2 regions of the Streptomyces sp. NPDC102360 genome follow, and region 1 is predicted to be linked to the other one. Evidence: predicted binding sites of a transcription regulator. Region 1 holds the regulator's gene; the other holds the start of a gene.
What was found. Region 1 encodes HrcA, which represses chaperone genes, less so after heat shock. Its sites were predicted from a motif close to TTNGCACTCNGNNNNNCNGAGTGCNAA; they were not measured.
Positions count from the first base shown of each region.

Region 2: groES (co-chaperone GroES) is a predicted target of HrcA. The motif match lies at 5,400-5,426, and genes of this name have one in related genera.

Region 1 is NZ_JBIWLG010000012.1:128,404-135,642, forward strand. It holds gene ACIRHA_RS34815 (DUF3097 domain-containing protein) at 1-562, opposite strand, end outside; gene ACIRHA_RS34820 (MBL fold metallo-hydrolase) at 597-1,346, opposite strand; gene hrcA (heat-inducible transcriptional repressor HrcA) at 1,477-2,493, shown strand; gene dnaJ (molecular chaperone DnaJ) at 2,494-3,633, shown strand; gene ACIRHA_RS34835 (nitronate monooxygenase) at 3,798-4,874, shown strand; gene ACIRHA_RS34840 (16S rRNA (uracil(1498)-N(3))-methyltransferase) at 4,871-5,617, shown strand; gene ACIRHA_RS34845 (hypothetical protein) at 5,697-6,257, shown strand; gene ACIRHA_RS34850 (PDZ domain-containing protein) at 6,314-7,239, shown strand, end outside.
Region 2 is NZ_JBIWLG010000009.1:145,636-152,874, reverse strand. It holds gene tsaB (tRNA (adenosine(37)-N6)-threonylcarbamoyltransferase complex dimerization subunit type 1 TsaB) at 1-190, shown strand, start outside; gene rimI (ribosomal protein S18-alanine N-acetyltransferase) at 217-708, shown strand; gene tsaD (tRNA (adenosine(37)-N6)-threonylcarbamoyltransferase complex transferase subunit TsaD) at 701-1,795, shown strand; gene ACIRHA_RS30200 (hypothetical protein) at 1,792-2,040, shown strand; gene ACIRHA_RS30195 (class I SAM-dependent methyltransferase) at 2,037-2,351, opposite strand; gene ACIRHA_RS30190 (methyltransferase domain-containing protein) at 2,403-3,599, opposite strand; gene ACIRHA_RS30185 (polysaccharide deacetylase family protein) at 3,682-4,638, shown strand; gene ACIRHA_RS30180 (polysaccharide deacetylase family protein) at 4,635-5,357, shown strand; gene groES (co-chaperone GroES) at 5,571-5,879, shown strand; gene groL (chaperonin GroEL) at 5,998-7,239, shown strand, end outside.

The DNA of each region.
Region 1 (7,239 bases):
GCTCACTCGTCACCGACTGCGCGATGCGCCACTCCTTCGAGCCCTGCACGAGGTGGTCCACCAGGACCCCGAGCCGCGCGTCCGGGCCCGGGGCGAATTCGGAGACGACCGCCGGGAGGTCGTCGACGCCTTCCAGGAACTCCACCGCCACGCCCTCGATGCGCAGGTCGTGGCCCCAGACCCGCTCGATGAGCTCGGCGTCGTGCTTGCCCTCCACGTAGATGCGGCCCGCCCGGGCCACCCGCGCGCGGGCCCCTGGAACCGCCACCGACCCGGACGCGCTCCGGGCGGGGCCCCTCGAAGCCGGCCCCGAGGGACGTACGAGCGTGACGACCTTGCCGTCGATCATGAAGCCGCGCGGCTCCATCGGGAACACCCGGAGCTTGCCGAAGCGGTCCTCCAGGGTCACCGTCGGCCCCTGCGCCGTCTTCTCGACCCGGATCACCGCTCCGCAGAAACCCGTGGTGACCTCCTCGACGACGAGGTCCGGTTCGGCCGGCACCTCGGGGGCCGGCTTGTTCCGCTTCCACGGGGGTGTCAGATCGGCAGAGTACTGGCGCATCCGAGGGACGATAAGAGAAGTCCCAGGCCCCCCGCTACGACACGCCGAAACGCGCCGCCAATGTGGCGCGCTGCGCACGGACGAACTCCGCATTCACCGTCGAACCGTGCCCCGGAACGTACACCGCGTCCGCGCCGCCCAGATCGATGAGCCGGTCGAGCGCCGCCGGCCAGTGGCCGGGCGCAGCGTCAGGACCCGCCTGCGGTTCGCCCGACTCCTCCACCAGGTCGCCGCAGAAGACGATCTCCGGTCCGGAAGGGCTGCCGGGGACCAGGACCGCCAGGTCGTGGCCCGTGTGCGCGGGACCGATGTTCGCGAGCAGCACCGTCAGACCGCCGCCCAGGTCGAGCGTCCACTCGCCGCACACCCGGTGCGGCGGGGTGACGAGGATGTCGACCGCCTCGGCCGCCGCGTCCGGGTCGATACCGTGCCGCACGGCGTCGGCGCGCAGCCCCTCGGCACCGCGCTCGAAGAGGACGTCGATGCCCACCGCCCCGTACACCTCGACACCCGCGAACGCGGCCGTACCGAGCACATGGTCGAAGTGCGGGTGGGTCAGTGCGACATGGGTCACTCTCCGGTGCGCACCGAGGAGCGCGCGGGCGTCGGCGCGCAGCCGGACGCCTTCACGGAGTGAGGATCCGGTGTCGATCAAGAGCGCCGCATCTTCACCCACGACGAGGCCGCTCGTGCAGTCGAGCCCCGGCAACCGCACCCGCCCCACATTCGGCGCGATCCCCTCCCACCCCACCGACGCCCAATCGATACCCTGCGCGAACTCCATACCTCGAAGCTAGCGCTCTTGCCGGGCCCGTACCCACCGGCCGTACACTGAGCCGGGGACGATTGGCACTCGCCGACAGGGAGTGCCAAAGCAGGATGATCGCAGCGACTGTTTCTGGAGGTGTGCGCCGATGCTCAACGAACGCAGGCTCGAAGTGCTGCGCGCCATCGTCCAGGACTATGTCGGCACCGAGGAGCCCGTCGGCTCCAAGGCGCTCACCGAGCGGCACCAGCTCGGGGTCTCGCCGGCGACGGTGCGCAACGACATGGCAGCCCTGGAGGACGAGGGGTTCATCGCCCAGCCGCACACCAGCGCCGGGCGCATCCCCACCGACAAGGGCTACCGCCTCTTCGTCGACAAGCTCACCGCCGTGAAGCCGATGGCCGGTCCCGAGCGGCGCGCCGTGCAGAACTTCCTGGACGGCGCGGTCGATCTGGACGATGTCGTGGGCCGGACCGTGCGGCTGCTCGCGCAGCTCACCCGGCAGGTGGCGATCGTCCAGTACCCGTCCCTGACCCGGTCCACGGTGCGCCATGTCGAGCTGCTGTCGCTCGCGCCCGCCCGTCTGATGCTCGTACTGATCACGGACACCGGGCGCGTGGAGCAGCGGATGATCGACTGCCCGGCGCCGTTCGGCGAATCGTCCCTTGCGGACCTGCGGGCCCGGCTGAACAGCCGCGTCGCGGGCCGCCGGTTCGCCGACGTACCGCAGCTGGTGCAGGACCTGCCGGAGGCCTTCGGGCAGGAGGACCGCGGCACGGTCTCGACGGTGCTCTCCACTCTTCTGGAGACGCTCGTCGAGGAGTCCGAGGAGCGGCTGATGATCGGCGGAACCGCCAATCTCACTCGCTTCGGACATGATTTTCCCCTCACCATCCGGCCCGTTCTGGAAGCCTTGGAGGAGCAGGTCGTGCTCCTCAAGCTCCTTGGCGAGCTGGGAGATTCGGGCATGGCCGTACGGATCGGTCACGAGAACGCCCATGAGGGACTCAACTCCACATCCGTGGTGTCGGTCGGCTACGGTTCGGGCGGCGAGGCAGTGGCCAAGCTCGGCGTGGTCGGCCCGACCCGCATGGATTACCCGGGAACGATGGGAGCAGTACGCGCAGTGGCACGTTACGTCGGACAGATCCTGGCGGAGTCGTAAGTGGCCACGGACTACTACGCCGTACTCGGCGTGCGCCGCGACGCTTCCCAGGACGAAATCAAGAAGGCCTTCCGAAGGCTGGCGCGTGAGCTTCACCCGGATGTGAATCCGGACCCGAAGACTCAGGAGCGCTTCAAGGAGATCAACGCCGCCTACGAGGTGCTCTCCGACCCGCAGAAGAAGCAGGTCTACGACCTCGGGGGCGACCCCCTGTCGCAGGCCGGCGGAGGCGGTGGGGCCGGTGGCTTCGGCGCCGGTGGGTTCGGGAACTTCTCGGACATCATGGATGCCTTCTTCGGCACGGCGTCGCAGCGGGGACCCCGGTCCCGTACGCGCCGTGGCCAGGACGCCATGATCCGGCTCGAGGTCGAGCTGGACGAGGCCGCCTTCGGCACCACCAAGGACATCCAGGTCGACACGGCTGTGGTCTGTACGACCTGCAGCGGTGAGGGCGCCGCGCCCGGCACCTCCGCGCAGACCTGCGACATGTGTCGCGGGCGCGGTGAGGTCTCGCAGGTGACGCGGTCCTTCCTCGGCCAGGTCATGACCTCGCGGCCGTGCCCGCAGTGTCAGGGCTTCGGGACCGTCGTCCCGACGCCGTGCCCGGAGTGCGCCGGTGACGGCCGCATCCGGTCGCGTCGCACCCTGACGGTGAAGATCCCGGCCGGTGTGGACAACGGCACGCGGATCCAGCTCGCGGGCGAGGGCGAGGTCGGCCCCGGCGGTGGTCCCGCCGGTGACCTCTACGTGGAGATCCACGAGCTCCCGCACCCGACCTTCCAGCGGCGCGGCGACGATCTGCACTGCACGGTCACCATCCCGATGACGGCGGCGGCCCTCGGCACGAAGGTGCCGCTGGAGACGCTGGACGGCACGGAGGAGATCGACATCCGGCCGGGCACGCAGTCCGGTCAGTCGGTTCCGCTGCACGGGTTCGGTGTCACGCATCTGCGGGGCGGTGGCCGTGGTGACCTCATCGTGCATGTCGAGGTCATGACGCCGCAGAAGTTGGATCCGGAGCAGGAGAGGGTGCTCAGGGAGCTAGCGAAGCTGCGTGGCGAGGAGCGGCCCACGGGGCAGTTCCAGCCGGGTCAGCAGGGCCTCTTCTCCCGCTTGAAGGACGCGTTCAACGGCCGTTGAGCCACCCGTTCGTCACGGTCACGGGGCTCCGCCCCGGACCCCGCGCCTCAAACGCCGGCGGGGCTATTTATAGCCCCGCTCTTATGACGAGAGCCAGCGGGGTCCGGGGCGGAGCCCCGTGACGTCGATTCGGCCGCCCGGAGGGGACGTGGCACGATGCGGGCATGTCCTCCGCACTGACCGATCTCTGCCCCCTCCCGATCGTGCAGGCCCCCATGGCGGGCGGCGCTTCGCAACCCGCCCTGGTCGCCTCCGTGGCCGACGCCGGCGGGCTCGGGTTTCTCGCCGCCGGGTACAAAACGGCCGACGGGATGTACGAGGAGATCAAACAGGTGCGGGCGCTGACCGGCAGGCCCTTCGGCGTCAACCTCTTCATGCCGCAGACCGAGCACGCCGACCCGGCGGCCGTCGAGGTCTACCGCAACCAGCTCGCGGGCGAGGCCACCTGGTACCGCACCCCGCTCGGCGAGACCGACAGCTGTGGCGACGACGGCTACGACGCCAAGCTCGCGATCCTCGTCGACGACCCCGTCCCGCTGGTCACCTTCACCTTCGGCTGCCCGCGGCTCGCGGTCGTCCAGGCGCTGCAGCGCGTCGGCACGAAGGTCGGCGTCACCGTCACCACCGTGGAGGAGGCGCAGGCCGCGCAGGAGGCAGGCGCCGACCTGGTGTGCGTACAGGGGATCGAGGCCGGCGGGCACCAGGGCACGCACCGGGACAACCCCGAGGCCGACGGGAGCGGGGTCGGGCTCCTTGCGCTGATCGCGCAGGTGCGCGAGGCCGCCCGGCTGCCGATCATCGCCGCCGGCGGAATCATGCGCGGCGCGCAGATCGCCGCGGTGCTCGCGGCCGGCGCCGACCTCGCGCAGCTCGGCACCGCGTTCCTGGTCACCCCGGAGTCCGGAGCGCCGGAGCCGCACAAGCAGGCCATGACCAATCCGCTGTTCAACCGGACCGAACTGACGCGTGCCTTCTCCGGACGGCCCGCGCGCGGACTCGTCAACCGGTTCATGCGCGAACACGGCCCCTACGCCCCGGCCGCGTACCCGCAGGTCCACCACATGACGTCGCCGCTGCGCAAGGCCGCCGCCAAGGCCGGCGACCCGCAGGGCATGGCGCTGTGGGCGGGGCAGGGGCACCGGCTCGCGCGGGAACTTCCGGCAGGGCAGCTCGTGGAGGTGCTCGCCGCCGAACTCGACGCCGCCCGGGCCGCGTTGACGCAGCCGGGCGCCGCCCGATGACCGCTCCGGTATTCGTCGTCGAGGGGGCCGTACCCGGCGACCGCGCGTATGTGCTCGACGGGCCCGAGGGGCGCCATGCCGTCTCCGTGAAGCGGCTGCGGGCCGGGGAGACGGTGACCCTCACCGACGGGCTCGGCTCGTGGTGCGAGGCCGTCGTCACCGGCAGCGAGGGCAAGGACCGGCTCGAAGTGGCGGCGGGGCCCGTACACGTCGAGGCCGACGAGCAGCCCCGGATCACCGTCGTACAGGCGCTGCCCAAGGGCGACCGGGGCGAACTCGCCGTGGAGACCATGACCGAGACGGGGGTCGACGCGATCGTGCCGTGGGCCGCCTCCCGGTGCATCACGCAGTGGCGCGGCGAGCGCGGGCTCAAGGCGCTCGGCAAGTGGCGGGCCACCGCACGGGAGGCCGGGAAGCAGTCGCGGCGGGTGCGGTTTCCGGTCGTCGGGGAGGCCGCGACGACGAAGGAGGTCGCCGGGCTGCTCGCCGGGGCGGACTTCGCGGCGGTGCTGCACGAGGACCGGGACGCTCCGAGCGGGGCGCTGGCCTCCGCCGAACTCCCGGCCAGTGGTGAGATCGTGCTCGTCGTCGGCCCCGAAGGCGGCGTATCGCCCGAGGAGTTGACGGTGTTCGAGGAGGCCGGGGCCCGCCCGATGCGGCTCGGGCGGAGCGTCCTGCGCACGTCGACGGCCGGAACGGCGGCGGTGGCGTTGCTGCTGGGGCGGACGGGGCGCTGGGGGTAGCCGTCCCGTCCGCCGGTTGCGCCCACAGTGGCTGCAACCGCACTACCGACCCTGTACGTCCACTGGCATTCTGCCGTGCATGCGGGGATCGAGAGGGTTCGGCGGGCTGGTCCTCGTCGCTGCCGTCGTCGCCACGGGCGTCGCGTGTCAGCCGATCGAGGGCGACCTCAACCCGTCCGAGGCCGCGGCGACCACCGACCAGCAGGCCACCACCGAGCTGAACCGGCAGCACGGCAAGGTCGCCTGGCTCAGCTGCACGGCCGTGTACAGCGGGCCCACGCCCTCCGGTAAATCGGCGCCCAGTGAGGTGAAGGTCGACTGCCGGGGGAAGACCAGGGACGGCAAGGACGTCAACGTACAGGGGTGGGTGTACGGGGTCGTCGCCGGCAAGTGTGTGCGCGGGAAGACCATCGCGCGCATCGACGGCAAGGTGTGGTTCAGCTACGGCGTTCTCGGCAACTGCGCGGCGAACGACAGTACTTCGGCCCCGAACGACTCGCAGCAACCGGCGCCCTCCGAGGACCCGAAACCGCAACCCTCGCAGGACCCGCAGCCACAGGAGCCGCAACCGGGCTCCACGAGCACCGTGACCGAGACCGTCACGGTGACCGCGCCCCCGCCGACTTTCCAGGGCAAGTGAAGGGGAAGTGATCAGACCGGCTGACGTGGGCCGCGGCCAAATTTAGGCTGGGCCGGGTGACGACTCCTGCGTACCTCCGGTTCCCGCACCCGCACGGCGAGTTGGTGGTCTTCACCGCCGAGGACGACGTGTGGGCCGCACCCCTCGACGGCGGCCGCGCCTGGCGGGTCAGCGCCGACAACGTGCCCGTCGGACACCCCCGGCTCTCCCCGGACGGCGAGACGGTCGCCTGGACCTCGCGCCGCGACGGAGCACCGGAAGTGCACATCGCCCCGGTCGCCGGCGGCCCCGCCAAGCGCCTGACGCACTGGGGGAGTTGGGTCACGAACGTGCGCGGCTGGACCCCCGACGGGCGGGTGCTCGCCACCACCACGCACGGCCAGGCCTCGCTGCGCCGCAGCTGGGCGCGGGCCGTACCACTGGACGGCGGACCCGCCGAGACACTGCCGTACGGGCCCGTGGGCGGCGTCGCGTTCGGGCCCGATGACCGGGTGCTGCTGCTGTCCGCGCCGATGGGCAGGGAGGCCGCCTGGTGGAAGCGGTACCGGGGCGGCACGGCGGGCAAGCTGTGGATCGACCGGGAGGGCGCGGGGGAGTTCGGGCGCCTGCACACGGAACTCGACGGGAACATCGAGTGCCCGATGTGGGTGGGGGACCGCGTCGCGTTCCTCTCCGACCACGAGGGTGTCGGCGCGCTCTACTCCTCCCTCCCCGACGGATCCGACCTGCGACGGCACACGTCCGTCGAGGGCTTCTACGCGCGGCATGCCGCCACCGACGGTGAGCGCGTCGTGTACGCGAGCGCCGGTGAGCTGTGGATCGTCGACGGCCTCGACGAGGGCGTGGAGGCGCGGCGGCTCGACATCCGCCTCGGCGGCCAGCGCGTCGATCTCCAGCCGCGGCCCGTCGACGCCGCGAACTGGTTCGGCGCCGCGTCCCCCGACCACACCGGCCGCGGCAGCGCCGTCAACGTACGCGGCGC
Region 2 (7,239 bases), on a different contig from region 1:
CGGCGCGCTGCTCTACCCGGACACCTTCCCGGACGCGCGCGGGCCCCAGAACGTGTCGGCCGCGGCGCTCGCCGCCCTCGCCGCGGAGAAGCTGGCCGCGGGCGAGGAGCTCCTCGAACCGCGCCCCCTCTACCTGCGCCGCCCCGACGCGCAGGTTCCCAAGAACTACAAGGTGGTCACCCCCAAGTGACAGCCGTGGACGTATCGCTGCGCGAGATGCGCTGGTGGGACATCGACCCCGTGCTCGCCCTGGAGAAGGAACTCTTCCCGGACGACGCCTGGTCGCGCGGCATGTTCTGGTCCGAGCTCGCGCACGCCCGCGGCCTCGGTTCCACGCGGCGCTACGTGGTCGCGTACGAGGGCGAGAGGCTGGTCGGGTACGGGGGCGTGGCCGCGTCCGGCACCGCGTCCGACGGCGGCTCCGCCGCGGGGGCCGACATCCAGACCATCGCCGCCGCCCGCGACCACTGGGGCACCGGGCTCGGCGCCCGGCTGCTCACCGAACTGCTGCGGCACGCCACCGCCTTCGAGGTCGACCAGGTGATGCTCGAAGTACGCGTCGACAACACGCGGGCGCAGAAGCTGTACGAGCGCTTCGGCTTCGAACCGATCGGCTTCCGGCGCGGCTACTACCAGCCCGGCAACGTAGACGCGCTCGTGATGCGCCTGAACACCCATACCGTGAGTGAAGAGAAGAACCATGGCTGACGAACCGCTCGTCCTCGGTATCGAGACCTCCTGCGACGAGACCGGCGTCGGCATCGTCCGCGGCACCACCCTGCTCGCCGACGCCGTCGCGTCCAGCGTCGACGAACACGCCCGCTTCGGCGGCGTCGTCCCCGAGGTCGCCTCCCGCGCGCACCTGGAGGCGATGGTCCCCACGATCCAGCGCGCCCTGAAGGACGCGGGCGTCACGGCGAAGGACCTCGACGGCATCTCCGTCACGGCGGGGCCCGGCCTCGCGGGCGCGCTGCTCGTCGGTGTCTCGGCCGCCAAGGCGTACGCGTACGCGCTCGACAAGCCGCTCTACGGCGTCAACCACCTGGCCTCGCACATCTGCGTCGACCAGCTGGAGCACGGCACGCTGCCCGAGCCGACGATGGCGCTGCTGGTGTCGGGCGGCCACTCCTCGCTGCTCCTCTCCACCGACATCACCTCGGACGTACGTCCCCTGGGCGCGACCATCGACGACGCCGCCGGCGAGGCCTTCGACAAGATCGCGCGCGTGCTGAACCTCGGCTTCCCGGGCGGGCCCGTCATCGACCGGTACGCGAAGGAGGGCGACCCGAACGCGATCGCCTTCCCGCGCGGGCTCACGGGTCCCCGCGACCCTGCCTACGACTTCTCCTTCTCCGGCCTCAAGACCGCGGTGGCCCGCTGGATCGAGGCCAAGCGGGCGGCGGGGGAGGACGTGCCGGTGCGCGATGTGTCCGCGTCCTTCCAGGAAGCGGTCGTCGACGTCCTGACCCGCAAGGCGGTCAAGGCCTGCAAGGACCAGGGAGTCGACCACCTCATGATCGGCGGTGGCGTCGCCGCGAACTCGCGGCTGCGGGCGCTGGCCGAGGAGCGCTGCGAGCGGGCCGGGATCCGGCTGCGCGTGCCGCGCCCCAAGCTGTGCACGGACAACGGCGCGATGGTCGCCGCGCTCGGCGCGGAAATGGTGGCCCGCAACCGGCCGTCCTCCTCCTGGGACCTGTCCGCGGACTCCTCGCTCCCGGTGACGGAGCCGCATGTCCCCGGCCACCACCATCACGACCACGTGCACGAGGTCAGCAAGGAGAACCTGTACTCATGACGGTCGCGCTGATGTGGGAGGCCCGTGCCGTCGACGGCCGTGGCGAGGAGCTGCTCGCCTGGGCCAAGTCCCAGGTCCTCGACGGCGAACCCGAGCGCCGCGAGACGTTCCGCGCCCCACAGGACCGGGTCCTCGTCATCACGTGGTGGGACGCGGAGTACGACGCGAAGCTGCCCGAACTCCCGGAACCGGGCGACGATTTGGTGACCCGGACGGTCCACCGCTGGCGGTTCGAGACGGCCTAGCGGCTTTCCGCCGTGTCCGCCGTGTACGACAACAGGTAGCGCCAGAAAAGCAGTTGGCGCACCTCACTGCCGGGCAGGAGTCGCGCGTAGTGGCCGGGCGGGAGTTCGGCCCGCGCGGCGTCGGCGACGCGGTAGCGCGGCCCGCCACCGGCCGCCTCCGCGAGGGCCGGCGTCGCCGGATCCGGGTCGACCGCGTCGACCCGGTACCCGTGCGCCACGAGCCGCCGCGCGAACCGTCCCGTGCCGCATCCGACATCGAGCGTGACGCGGCCTCCGGCGGTCGGGAGCAGCGGCCGGCCGGGCGGGCAGATTAAGCCCCTGCGGCGATTGAGCAGCGGGGTCCGGGGCGGAGCCCCGTGGCGTCAACGCACCGGCGCGCCGATGAGCATCGTGGGCGCCCCCGCAACCCGCGTGAGAAACACCGTAACCGCCCGCTTCCCGAAGGGCTTCGGCATCGCCTTCCGCCGCAACTCCTCCGGCTCCACCGCCGACCCCCGCTTCTTCACGGTCAGCACCCCGACCTCCCGCTCCCGCAGCAACGCCTTCAACTTCTTCACGTTGAACGGAAGTTGGTCCGTGATCTCGTACGCGGCCGCGTAGGACGTGGGCCGCAACTCGTCCCCCGTCACGTACGCGATCGTCTCGTCGACGAGCCCGCCACCGACCTCCTCGGCCACCTCGGCGACCAGATGCGCCCGGATCACGGCCCCATCGGGCTCGTACAAGTACCGCCCCACAGACCGCACTTCGGGATCCGGCAGCCCGCGCCCGACGAGCGCCCGCGGCCCCGGCAGCAACGTCGCCCGCATCCGGCCGGGAGACGTACCGAACCACAGCACGGCCTCCTTCACGTCACCGCCGTCCGAGATCCACTCGGCATCCGCCTCCGCGGGGATCGCCTCGTGCGGAATGCCGGGAGCGATCTTCAGCGCGGCGCGCGGCGCCTTGAGCGCGGCGGACACGGCCCAGGACAGCGGAGGCGAGTACGCCTCGGGGTCGAAGATCCGCCCACGGCCGCCACGCCGCGCAGGATCCACGAACACCGCGTCGTACGCGGAGGTGTCCACCTCGGTGACGTCCGCCTCGCGCACCTCGATGAGCCCGGCGAGACCGAGCGCCTCCGCGTTCGCCCGCGCCACCGCGCACGTCAGCGGATCCCGGTCGACGGCAAGCACCCGGATCCCCGCGCGGGCGAGCGCGATCGCGTCGCCGCCGATGCCGCAGCACAGGTCGGCGACGGAGCGCACGCCCAGCCGCTCGAAGGCGCCGGCCCGGTACGCCGCCACGCTCGTCCGCGTCGCCTGCTCGACCCCGTTCGGCGTGAAGTACATCCGGCCCGCGTCCTCGGCCCCGAACTTCGCGACCGCCCGCTGCCGCAGCCGCGCCTGGGCGAGCGCGGCCGAGACGAGCTCGGCGGGGTGCTCGCGGCGCAGCCTCGTGGCGAGGGCGAGCTCCTGGGCCGGATCGTGATCCCGGAGTTCGTCGAGCAGGGCCAGGCCCTCGGGGGTCAGGAGGTCGGAGAAGGCGTCGGGCGAAGGGGAGGAGCTCACCCGGTCCATTGTGGGCCAGGCGGGCGACGGTGCACGCCAGGCGGCGGTGTCGGCCCGGGAACGGGCCCGCGAGCTGCCAGGATCCGGCGCCATGCAACTAGTACGACAAAACGGAGAAAGCGTCCGAAAGTTGGTCAGGAAGAGACGCTGTGTCCGTCTCCTGGGCGCGCTGCTCGCCACCTCCGCCCTCGCCACAGGATGCGCGACCGGCGGCGGCCCCGATCCGGTGCAACCGGCCCCCGGTCAGCAGGCGCACAAGGGCCTCCAGGCGCCTCCCGCCCGGGCCCTCGACTCGTACGCGGCGAAACTGCGCGCCCAGCGGGCCGCGCTCGTCGCGGCGAGCAAGCGCTGGGGCCTCGCGGACGTGCCGCTGACCGCGCCGCCCGCGCCCGCGCCCGCGAAGAGGCCGGCCATCGAGGCGCGCAAGGGCTTCGAGGTCGACGGCCAGAAGGAACTCGGCCTGCCGCCCGTGTTCACGTCGATCCCGACCAAGGACAAGGTCGTCTTCCTCACCATCGACGACGGGGCCGAGAAGGACCCGCGGTTCCTGAAGATGATGAGCGAGCTGCGGATCCCGTACACGGCGTTCCTGACCGACTCCGAAGTCAGGCCCGGATACGGCTACTTCAAGAAGATGCAGGCCCGCGGCGTCACCCTCAACAACCACACCCTGACCCACCCGTTCCTGCCCGCCCTCTCGTACGCCCGCCAGAAGCGCGAGATCTGCGGCATGCAGAACGTCATCGAGAAGAAGTACGGCGAACGGCCCACGCTCTTCCGCCCGCCCTTCGGCGACTACAACCGGGACACCCTGCGCGCCGCCAAGGCCTGCGGCATCGAGTACGCCCCGATCTGGAACGCCGAGGCGTTCGTGGACCGCATGGACTACCGCGAGTGGGACCGCAGCATCCATCCGGGCGACATCCTGCTCACGCACTTCAGGGGCCGGAAGGACTGGAAGGGCACGATGCCCGACATGATCCGGAACCTCATGAAGTACCTCACCGACAGGGGCTACGCGGTGGCGCGCCTGGAGGACTACCTGTGACACGGCGCGGGCCGTGGGCGCGGCTGCTCGGCTGCGCCCTGGCCGCAGCAGTGCTGGCCGGATGCGCGGGGGAGGCCGCCCCGGGCGAGCGGGCGGCGGCCGGGGCGCGGAACGGCCCGCAGCGGACGGTCCCGCCGGTCGTCTCCCGCGTCCCCACCCACGACAAGGTGGTCTTCCTGGCGTACGAGGGCGGGGCCGGGGGTGAGGACGGGGACGGAGCCGGGACCGGAGCCGGGACTGGGGCCGGGGTCGGGCGGGACCCGGGGGCCGTCGGCCTGTTCCGTGAGCGGCGCGTCCCGGTCTCGCTCTTCCTCGCGGGTGCCGCGGGTGCCGCGGGTGCCGCAGGTGCCGCGGGCGCCGGAGGCGCGTCCCTGGGCGCCCAGGTGCAGAACCGCACCCTCACCCACGCCCTCCTGCCCGGCCTCGGATACGTGGAGCAGCACGCCGAGATCTGCGGTCAGCGCGACCGCATCGAGGCCCGCTTCGGCACGGCGCCCCGCCTCTTCCACCCGCCTTCGGGCGCGTACGACGGGAACACCCTGCGGGCGGCGGGCGCGTGCGCGGTCGACGCGATCGTCGTGTGGCGCGAGCCGCGGGGCGACCCGCGGCCCGGCGACATCCTTCCGGTCCACGGGATGCGGCACGAGGCGGCCGGCCGGCTGCTGGACCGCGTACGGCAGGCGGGGCTCACGGTCGGGAGGCTGGAGGACTACCTGTGACCTGGTGAGCCCGGTGATCCGGGTGACCCGCGACGGAGTCGATTAGCAGTCCGCTTGACCGAGTGCTAATCGCGGTCATAGTCTCGCTTCTGGCACTCACCAGTGGAGAGTGCCAACAGCGACGGGCAGGTCCGGCACCCGCGACGACGGATCCACCTGGTCGCCACCCCAGACTGTTAACCCCGTGAGATCTCCGAAGGGGGAGACCGGATCGTGACGACCACCAGCTCCAAGGTTGCCATCAAGCCGCTTGAGGACCGCATTGTGGTCCAGCCGCTCGACGCCGAGCAGACCACGGCCTCTGGCCTGGTCATTCCGGACACCGCGAAGGAGAAGCCCCAGGAGGGCGCCGTCCTCGCCGTGGGCCCGGGCCGCTTCGAGAACGGCGAGCGCCTTCCGCTCGACGTCAAGGTCGGCGATGTCGTGCTCTACAGCAAGTACGGCGGCACCGAGGTGAAGTACAACGGCGACGAGTACCTCGTCCTCTCGGCTCGCGACGTGCTCGCGATCGTCGAGAAGTAATTCACCCAAGCCTTCCCGGCTTCACCGAAGCAGAATGCTTTGAACCGCGCCCCTGGCCCCCGCTGAGAATGCCGGGTGCGAGGGGCGCGGTTCGTTTCGAGAGGACTGATTCAGCTCCATGGCGAAGATCCTGAAGTTCGACGAGGACGCCCGTCGCGCCCTCGAGCGCGGCGTCAACAAGCTTGCCGACACGGTCAAGGTGACGATCGGCCCCAAGGGTCGCAACGTCGTCATCGACAAGAAGTTCGGCGCCCCGACCATCACCAACGACGGCGTCACGATCGCCCGTGAGGTAGAGGTCGAGGACCCGTACGAGAACCTCGGCGCGCAGCTGGTGAAGGAGGTGGCGACCAAGACCAACGACATCGCGGGTGACGGTACGACCACCGCCACCGTGCTGGCCCAGGCCCTGGTCAAGGAAGGCCTGCGCAACGTCGCCGCCGGCGCCTCCCCGGCCGCCCTGAAGAAGGGCATCGACGCCGCGGTCAAGGCCGTGTCCGAGGACCTCCTCGCGACCGCCCGCCCGATCGACGAGAAGTCCGACATCGCCGCCGTCGCCGGTCTGTCCGCCCAGGACAACCAGGTCGGCGAGCTCATCGCCGAGGCGATGGACAAGGTCGGCAAGGACGGTGTCATCACCGTCGAGGAGTCCAACACCTTCGGCCTGGAGCTCGACTTCACCGAGGGCATGGCCTTCGACAAGGGCTACCTGTCCCCGTACTTCGTCACCGACCAGGAGCGTATGGAGGCCGTCCTCGACGACCCGTACATCCTGATCCACCAGGGCAAGATCGGCTCGATCCAGGACATGCTCCCGCTCCTGGAGAAGGTCATCCAGAACGGTGGCTCCAAGCCGCTCCTGATCATCGCCGAGGACGTCGAGGGCGAGGCCCTGTCGACCCTGGTCGTGAACAAGATCCGCGGCACGTTCAACGCCGTGGCCGTGAAGGCCCCCGGCTTCGGTGACCGCCGCAAGGCGATGCTGCAGGACATGGCCACCCTCACCGGTGCCACCGTCATCGCCGAGGAGGTCGGCCTCAAGCTCGACCAGGCCGGTCTCGAGGTGCTCGGCTCCGCGCGCCGCGTGACCATCACCAAGGACGACACCACCATCGTCGACGGTGGCGGCAAGTCCGAGGACGTGCAGGGCCGCGTCGCGCAGATCAAGGCCGAGATCGAGAACACGGACTCGGACTGGGACCGCGAGAAGCTGCAGGAGCGCCTGGCCAAGCTGGCCGGCGGCGTCTGCGTCATCCGCGTCGGTGCGGCCACCGAGGTCGAGCTCAAGGAGAAGAAGCACCGTCTGGAGGACGCCATCTCCGCGACCCGCGCCGCGGTCGAGGAGGGCATCGTCTCCGGT